One region of the Micromonospora sp. NPDC020750 genome, then DNA from elsewhere that is predicted to be linked to it. Evidence: riboswitches for the same ligand, from Rfam matches in the RefSeq annotation. Region 1 holds a riboswitch; the other holds the start of a gene.

Region 1 (4,204 bases):
CGTGCGCCACCAGGCCCTTGTTGCCCACGTACAACACGGGGAAGTGTTCCCGCAGCCGCACCGCCATGTAGTTCGCCGCCAGCACCGCCACCCCCGTCGCCCGGGTGAGGCCCGCCGCGCCCATCATCCGCAGGTACGCCCACGGGATCGGCAGGATCCCCGCCGACCCGTACCGCGCCGCCGAGATCGCCGGCCGGCCCGCACCCGGCTCCCCCACCGGGTCACCGGGCAGGAACGCCGCCAGGTGCGCCCGCACCGCCACCGGACCCACCCCCGGCCCGCCCCCACCGTGCGGGATGCAGAACGTCTTGTGCAGGTTCAGGTGCGACACGTCCGCCCCGAACCGGCCCGGCTTGGCGAACCCGACCAGGGCGTTGAGGTTCGCCCCGTCGACGTACACCTGACCGCCCGCGTCGTGGACCCTCGCGCACAACTGCGCGATACCCGTCTCGTACACCCCGTGCGTCGACGGGTACGTCACCATGATCGCCGAGAGCGCGTCCCGATGCTTGTCGATTTTCGCGTCGAGGTCGGCCAGGTCGACGTTGCCGTCGCCGTCGCAACCCACCACCACCACCCGCATCCCCGCCATCACCGCGGACGCCGCGTTCGTGCCGTGCGCCGACGACGGGATCAGGCACACGTCCCGGTGCCCCTCACCCCGGTCCCGGTGGTACGCGCGGATCGCCAGCAGCCCCGCCAGTTCCCCCTGCGACCCGGCGTTGGGCTGCACGCTGACCGCGTCGTAGCCGGTCACCTCCGCCAGCCACCCCTCCAACTGGGCGATCATCTCCCGGTACCCGGCCGTCTGCCCGGCCGGCGCGAACGGGTGCACGTGGGCGAACTCCGCCCAGCTCACCGGCTCCATCTCCGTGGTCGCGTTCAGCTTCATCGTGCACGACCCCAGCGGAATCATCCCCCGGTCCAGGGCGTAGTCGAAGTCCGACAGCCGCCGCAGGTACCGCAGCATCGCCGTCTCCGAATGGTGGCTGCGGAACACCGGATGGGTGAGGAAGTCCGAGGTGCGCGCCAACGCCGCCGGCAGGGACGCGTCCACGTCCCCGCAGTCCCCGGCCACCCCGAACGCCGCCCACACCGCAGACAGGTGTGCCGCCGTGGTCGTCTCGTCGCAGGAGATCCCCACCCGGTCGGCGTCGACCAGGCGCAGGTTCACCCCCCGCCCGGCCGCCGCGGCCACCACCTGCGCGGCCCGACCCGGCACGCGCGCGGTGACCGTGTCGAAGAACGCGACGTCCGCCACCGCCACCCCGCCAGCGCGCAACCCGGCCGCGAGCCGCGCCGCCATGCCGTGGGTACGCGCCGCGATGCCCCGCAGCCCGTCCGGGCCGTGGTAGACGGCGTACATGCCGGCCATCACCGCCAGCAGCACCTGCGCGGTGCAGATGTTGCTGGTCGCCTTCTCCCGCCGGATGTGCTGCTCACGGGTCTGCAACGCCAACCGGTACGCCGGGTTGCCGTCGGCGTCGCGGGAAACCCCGACCAGCCGGCCGGGCAACATCCGCTCCAACCCCGAACGCACCGCCAGGTACCCGGCGTGCGGGCCACCGAAGCCCATCGGCACCCCGAACCGTTGGGTGGTGCCGGCGGCCACGTCCACGCCGATCTCCCCCGGCGGGCGCAGCAACGTCAACGCCAGCAGGTCCGCCGCCACACACACCAGCGCCCCCGCCGCGTGCGCCGCCGCCACCAGCGCGGCGTGGTCCCGCACTGCCCCGGACGCCCCCGGGTACTGCAGGTGCAGGCCGAAGAACTCCGCCGGCAGGTCCTCGACGTCGACGTCGACCACCCGCACCTCGATGCCCAACGGCTCCGCCCGGCTGGTGATCACCGCGAGGGTCTGCGGCAACGCGTCCGCGTCGACGACGTACACGCTGCTGCGGCTCTTCGACGCCCGGCGGGCCAGGGTCATCGCCTCCGCCGCCGCGGTGCCCTCGTCGAGCATCGACGCGTTCGCGGTGGCCAGCCCCGTCAGGTCGGTGACCATCGTCTGGAAGTTCAGCAGCGCCTCCAACCGGCCCTGGCTGATCTCCGGCTGGTACGGGGTGTACGCCGTGTACCACGCCGGGCTCTCCAGCACGTTGCGGCGGATCACCGCCGGGGTGTGCGTGCCGTGGTAACCCAACCCGATCATCGACACGGCGACGGTGTTACGCGCGGCCAGGGCCCGCAACTCGGCCAGGGCGTCGTGCTCGCTGGCCGGCTCCGGCAGGTCCAGGGTGCCGTGCCAGCGGATCACCTCGGGAATCGCGGCGTCCATCAGCTCGTCGACCGAGTCGTAGCCGACGGCCTCCAGCATGCGGCGCTCGTCGGCCGGATCGGGACCGATGTGACGGGCGGCGAACTGCTCTACGGTCATGGCGGCGCTCCCGGAAAAGGGGTGAGGTCGACAGGTCGGCCTCCCCCTGAGTCGCACCCCGGGAAGGGCGCTCCACAGTGCCTGCCCACGAGGTCCTTTTGCCTGAGAGGTTCCGGGGAGGAAGCTGCCCCTTCGGCGCCGCCGGCAACGATCACCGAACGGTCTCTCCCACGTGGGTACCGGCGACACCCACGCTACCAGCGCCGCCGCCCCCAGCGGATGTCGTCCCCCCGACCAGTGGATCACCGGCCGGTCGGCCCGGCCCCGGCGGGTCAGCCCACGACCGGCGCCGCCCACCCAACGGACGCGCCCGCCGCCACATCCGGCACCGGGGACACACCGGCCAACCGGTCGGCCAACGCCGGCAGCAGCACGCCGAGCGGCGCGTCGACCCGCACGGCGGCGTACCCGTCACCCCGGGTCACACCCTGGTTGACGATCGCCACCGCGATGCCCCGTTTCGCCGCCCGAATCACGAACCGGCGCCCCGACATCACCGTCAACGACGACCCGAGCACCAGCAGCGACCGGGCACCCTCGACCAGGTCGAAGCAGCGGGCCACCCGGGCGGCGGGAACCGTCTCCCCGAAGAACACCACGTCCGGTTTCAGCATGCCGGTGCGGCAGAACCCGCAGTCCACCGTCCGGAACCCGGCCACCTCGCGGTCGGCGAGATCCACGTCACCGTCGGGGTTGACCGCCGCGACCACCGCGTCGAACCCCGGGTTGGCCTGCCGCAGCCGCCGGTCCAGCTCCTCGCGCGAGGTGTGGTTGCCGCAGTCCAGGCACACCACCTCGTCGAGGCTGCCGTGCAGCTGCACCACCGGCTCCGACCCGGCCGCGGTGTGCAGACCGTCGACGTTCTGGGTGATCACCGCATCGACCAGCCCGAAGCGTTGCAGGCGGGCCACCGCCCGATGCCCGCCGTTCGGGACGGCCCGGGCGATCGTGCGCCACCCCAGGTGGCTACGCGCCCAGTACCGCCGCCGCGCCACCGGATCCCCGGTGAACGCCTGATACGTCATCGGAGTGTGCCGCCGCGCCACACCACTGGGCCCCCGATAGTCCGGGATGCCCGACTCGGTGGACAGGCCCGCCCCGCTCAACACCACGACACCGCCCTCGGCGAGCAGCCCCGCCAGCGCGTCGAACGTCTTGGTCACAGAGTCCATGCTGCCTCAGCGTCGCCCCACCGGCTAACGCCGGCCCCGTGACCATCCTCGCCGCAGCGCCGGTGCCCGGACGCCCCGGCGGCTACCGTGGCAGGTATGCGCGTCGTCATCGCCGGAGGACACGGCAAGATCGCCCAGCTGCTGCACCGGGAACTCGCCGGCCGCGGCGACACCGCCGTCGGACTGATCCGCAACCCCGACCACGCCGCGGCGCTGCGCGCCACCGGCGCCCACCCCGTCGTCTGCGACCTGGAACACGCCGACACCGCCCAGGTCGCCACCCACCTCGACGGCGCCGACGCGGTGGTCTTCGCCGCCGGAGCAGGCCCCGGCAGCGACGCCGCCCGCAAGGACACCGTCGACCGGGCCGCCGCCGGTCTGCTCGCCGACGCCGCCGAACAGACCGGGGTACGCCGCTACCTGCTGGTCTCCTCCATGGGCGTCGACGACACCCCACCCGCCGGCACCGACGACGTGTTCGCCGCCTACCTGCGGGCCAAGAAGGCAGCCGAGGACAACCTCACCGCCCGCGACCTGGACTGGACGGTGCTGCGCCCCGGCCGGCTCACCGACGACCCGCCCACCGGCCGGATCACCCTGACCCGACACGCCGATGCGGGGGCGGTCACCCGCGCCGACGTCGCCCGGGTCCTCG
Region 2 (4,204 bases), on a different contig from region 1:
GCGGGCGGGTCGCCGAGGGACCGACCTGGAACGTCGGCTTCGTCGACGGCGACACCGTGGTCTGGCCGCTGGCCGACGCGCTGCCCGGCGTGACCATGCGGCTGCTCGCCGCGGCCCACGACGGCCCGCAGCGCACCGAGCCGGTCGAGCTGTCCCGGCTGGCCGGCATGGCGACCGCCTTCGCCACCAACGCGGCCGGCGGGATCCGGCCGATCGTCGCCGTCGACGGGGTCACGTTCGCGACCGGTCACCCGATCATCGGCCTGCTGCGCCGGCGGTACGCCGAGGTCGTACCGGAACCCGTCTGACCGCGACGGACGGGCCGCCGAGCGGCCGGTCGGTCAGCTGAGCTGTCCTCCGTAGACCGGGCGCCGCTCGGCGAGCCGGTCGACCCGCGCCCGCAGCACCTCACCGGCCTCAGGCGCGGTCATCGCGGTGGCGATGATGTCGGCCACCTCGACGAAATCGTGCTCGTCGAAGCCCCGGGTGGCCAGCCCCGAGGTGCCGATCCGCAGCCCCGAGGTGACCATCGGCGGGCGGGGGTCGAACGGCACCGCGTTGCGGTTGACGGTGATCCCGACCTCCTGGAGCAGCCGTTCGGCCTGGGCGCCGTCCAGCTCGGCCCGCCTCAGGTCGACCAGGACCAGATGCACGTCGGTGCCCCCGCTGACCACCCGGATTCCGGCGTCGCGCACGTCGGTCGCGGCAAGGCGTTCGGCGACGAGCCGGGCTCCCCGCAGCGCCCGCCGCTGCTGGTCGCGGAACTCGTCCCCGGCAGCGATGCGGAAGGCCACCGCCTTGGCCGCGATCGCGTGTTCGAGCGGGCCACCCTGCTGGCCGGGGAACACCGCCGAGTCCAGCCGGCGGGCGAGTTCGGTGTCCGCGCTGAGAATGGCGCCACCGCGGGGGCCGCCGAGCGTCTTGTGCGTGGTCAGGGTCACCACGTGCGCATGCGGTACGGGGTTGGGATGCAACCCGGCGGCAACCAGCCCGGCGAAGTGCGCCATGTCGACGAGCAGGTACGCGCCGACGGCGTCGGCGATCCGCCGGAACCGCGCGACGTCCAGCACCCTCGGATACGCCGACCAGCCCGCCACGATCAGCTTAGGCCGGTGTTCACGGGCGAGCCGTTCGACCTCGTCCATGTCGACCAGGAAGGTCTCGGCGTTCACCCGGTAGCCCACCGCCCGGTACAGCCGGCCCGAGAAGTTGACGCGCATCCCGTGCGTCAGGTGACCGCCGTGCGCCAGGTCCAGGCCGAGGATGGCGTCGCCCGGCGTGAGCAGGGCCGTCATCACCGCCGCGTTGGCCTGGGAGCCGGAGTGCGGCTGCACGTTGGCGTACGCCGCTCCGAACAGCAGCCGGGCCCGTTCGATCGCCAGCCGTTCGATGGTGTCGACATGCTCGCAGCCGCCGTAGTACCGCCGGCCCGGGTAGCCCTCCGCGTACTTGTTGGTGAGCACCGAGCCCTGTGCCTGCAGGACTGCCCGGGGCGCGAGGTTCTCCGAGGCGATCATGCCGAGGGTCCGCTGCTGACGCCGCAGCTCGGCGGTGACCGCCGTGGCGATCTCCGGGTCGGCGTCCCGCAGGTCGTCGTCGAGTACAGCCACAGTGGCCTCCGTCAGTGGGATTCGGTGAGGTAGGTGCGGTACTCGTCGGCCGTCATCAGCGCCGGCGGGTCGGTCACCCGCAGCCGGAACAGCCAGCCGTCCCCGTAGGGGTCGCCGCCGATCAGGCTCGGGTCGGCGACGACCGCCTCGTTGGTCGCGAGGATCCGGCCGGTCACCGGCATGTACAGCTCGGCAACCGACTTGGTGGACTCGACCTCGCCGCAGACCTCCCCGGCCACCAGGTGGGCACCCGGGTCGGGCAGTTCGACGTAGACCACGTCGCCGAGCGCCGAGGCGGCGAAGGCGGTGATGCCGACCGACGCCGGCTCGACGCTGTCGTCGACCCACTCGTGGTTGGCGCTGTAGCGCAGGCGCGCGGGAACATCCATTTCCACTATCTCTTCCTCTTCCGGCAGGTTTGCGCATCAGCGCGGACGGCGGTAGAAGGGCAGCGTGACGGGCGTGGCCGAGAGGTGACCGACCAGCGCGTGGCCCAGCACGGCCGGGGCCAACGGCCCGCAGACCTCGATCTGTCCCATGTGGCTGAGGTCGAACAGGCCGGCCCGTTCTCGTACGGCCCGGTGCTCGGCGGTCTCGCTGCCTTGACGTCCTCTCCGCCCTGAAGGGCGAAGATTCCGGTCTGCTACACCCCCGAGGGGACAAGCTCCCGGCGGGTTACCGCTTCCCTGCGCGGTGCCGGAACAAGTCCCGGTCCTACCTGCGCTCCACGGTCGTTGAGGTCCGCCCGTCCGGCGGCCCTGATGTTGCGGGCCGCGTTGACGTCCCGGTCGTGGTGGCTGCCGCAGGGGCAGTCCCACGCTCGGACGTCCAACGCCATCTTGTCGTTGATCCGAGCGCAGTCGGAGCACATGCGGGTGGACGGGAAGAAGCAGACACTGCGTTTTTGCGCCCTAGCCCGCATTTGGTAGCGCAGCGGCATGGACCAACCGGCGAAGCCGGTGAACCGGGCACCCAGCTCGACGTGCACGGCGTGCAGGGGTGGGCGGGTCAGGGTCGTCGGACTCTGATGCATGGAGGCGCTCCTTCGTCCCGACGCGGTCGCGTCGTACGGTCGGTTGCCTCCCGCTCTGTCATGGACCTGAGAGCTTCACCGCCTGGCGGCGGTTTGCACCGTGGGTGAGACGACGGATCGTCTGCTTTCCAGAGTTCACCTCGCCTGCGCGGTAACGGGGCCTGAGAGTTTCTTGGGAGTTTGCTCCTTCGGCGCCCCGACGGTGGCCGGGGACTCTCCCGCGCGGGTTCGAACGGTGTCTGTGCAGTTGTGGGCGATGCTGCCCGCGACCCTAGGCGACCGGCCGAACACGTGTCAACGATGCGGCGCGGGTCGCCGGACCGTTCCCGCGTCGGGCTCGCGCCGGCCACGAGGTCGCCGGAGCTGGGCCGCTGCGGCCGACATCCCGACCCCATGATCGATCATCAACAATTCTTTACACCGATGTGTGATGTGTGCCATTGTACTGGCCACGTCCGGCGCGACATCGACCCAGATCGACGAGTGTCGACGCGGGATCCGCCCGCAAAAGCGGCGGAACCGACCACCACAACCGCCCTGACGTGCGCGGAGACACGCAGGGACCCCCGCACCCGGCCGAGCCCGGTCCACACCGGACCCGACCACATCCCCCCATCGACCCGGCCCCGAAGCCCCGTCGACACCCCGCCCAGGAGGCGACCCCCGATGATCCGACTGTTACGAAAGCGACGCGCCCGGCTGGCCGCCGCGCCCCTGACCCTGGCCCTGGCGCTGGGGCTGAGCCCGCTGGCCGCCCCCGCCACAGCGAGCGCGGCACCGGCGGCGACACCCGCCCAGGGCGCCGCCCCGGCCGACGCCGGCGCCGGCGACCGGCACGTCCGGCGGAACGCGCTGCCGCTCGACGAACGCGCCCCGCTGCCCGCCGCCCGCGACGAGCTGCGCCGCGACTACGACGAGCCCGACGGCGGGCAACGACGCACCGCCCCGTCCATGCGCGGCCGGGCCGCCCTGGCCGCCGCCCCCTGCGCGACCAGCGACTTCACCAGCCGCACCGGCAGCGCCCTGGTGCAGCAGATCAAGGCGTCCACCACCGACTGCGTCAACACGCTGTTCAACCTGACCGGCAACGACGCCTACCTGGCGTTCCGCGAGGCGCAGATGACCAGCGTCGCGTACGCGCTGCGGGACGACGCCGCCTCCTACGACGGCACCAACCGCACCGGCACCGCCTCCCTCGTGCTGTACCTGCGGGCCGGCTACTACGTGCACTGGTACTACCCGTCCACGGTCGGCACCTACGGCAGCGGCCTGCGTACCGCGATCCGCGCCGGCCTGGACGCCTTCTTCGCCAACGGCCACTCCGGCGACGTCAGCGACGCCAACGGCGAGATCCTGGCCGAGGCCGTCACCCTCATCGACAGCGCCGAGGAGAACGCCCGCTACCTGTACGTGGTGAAGCGCCTGCTGACCGGCTACAACAGCTCGTACAACACGTCCTGGTGGATGCTGAACGCGGTCAACAACGTCTACCTCGTGCTGTTCCGGGGCCACCAGGTGCCCGAGTTCGTCACCGCCGTCACCGCGGACCCGAGCGTGCTGG

What was found. Region 1 has a riboswitch for glycine ahead of gcvP (aminomethyl-transferring glycine dehydrogenase). Riboswitches for the same ligand answer to the same signal wherever they lie in the genome.
Region 2: another riboswitch for glycine. It lies ahead of ACH4T9_RS14565 (zinc ribbon domain-containing protein); the one in region 1 lies ahead of gcvP (aminomethyl-transferring glycine dehydrogenase).

Annotation. Positions count from the first base shown of each region.
Region 1 covers NZ_JBIRTH010000012.1:131,019-135,222, forward strand. Annotated here, with positions in the region: gene gcvP (aminomethyl-transferring glycine dehydrogenase) at 1-2,377, opposite strand, end outside; glycine riboswitch at 2,458-2,558, opposite strand; gene ACH4T9_RS28995 (NAD-dependent protein deacetylase) at 2,650-3,549, opposite strand; gene ACH4T9_RS29000 (SDR family oxidoreductase) at 3,646-4,204, shown strand, end outside.
Region 2 covers NZ_JBIRTH010000004.1:148,441-152,644, reverse strand. Annotated here, with positions in the region: gene ACH4T9_RS14585 (aminotransferase class IV) at 1-308, shown strand, start outside; gene glyA (serine hydroxymethyltransferase) at 342-1,610, opposite strand; gene gcvH (glycine cleavage system protein GcvH) at 1,622-1,999, opposite strand; partial or broken gene ACH4T9_RS14570 (hypothetical protein) at 2,036-2,197, opposite strand; gene ACH4T9_RS14565 (zinc ribbon domain-containing protein) at 2,254-2,643, opposite strand; glycine riboswitch at 2,783-2,874, opposite strand; gene ACH4T9_RS14560 (collagenase) at 3,310-4,204, shown strand, end outside.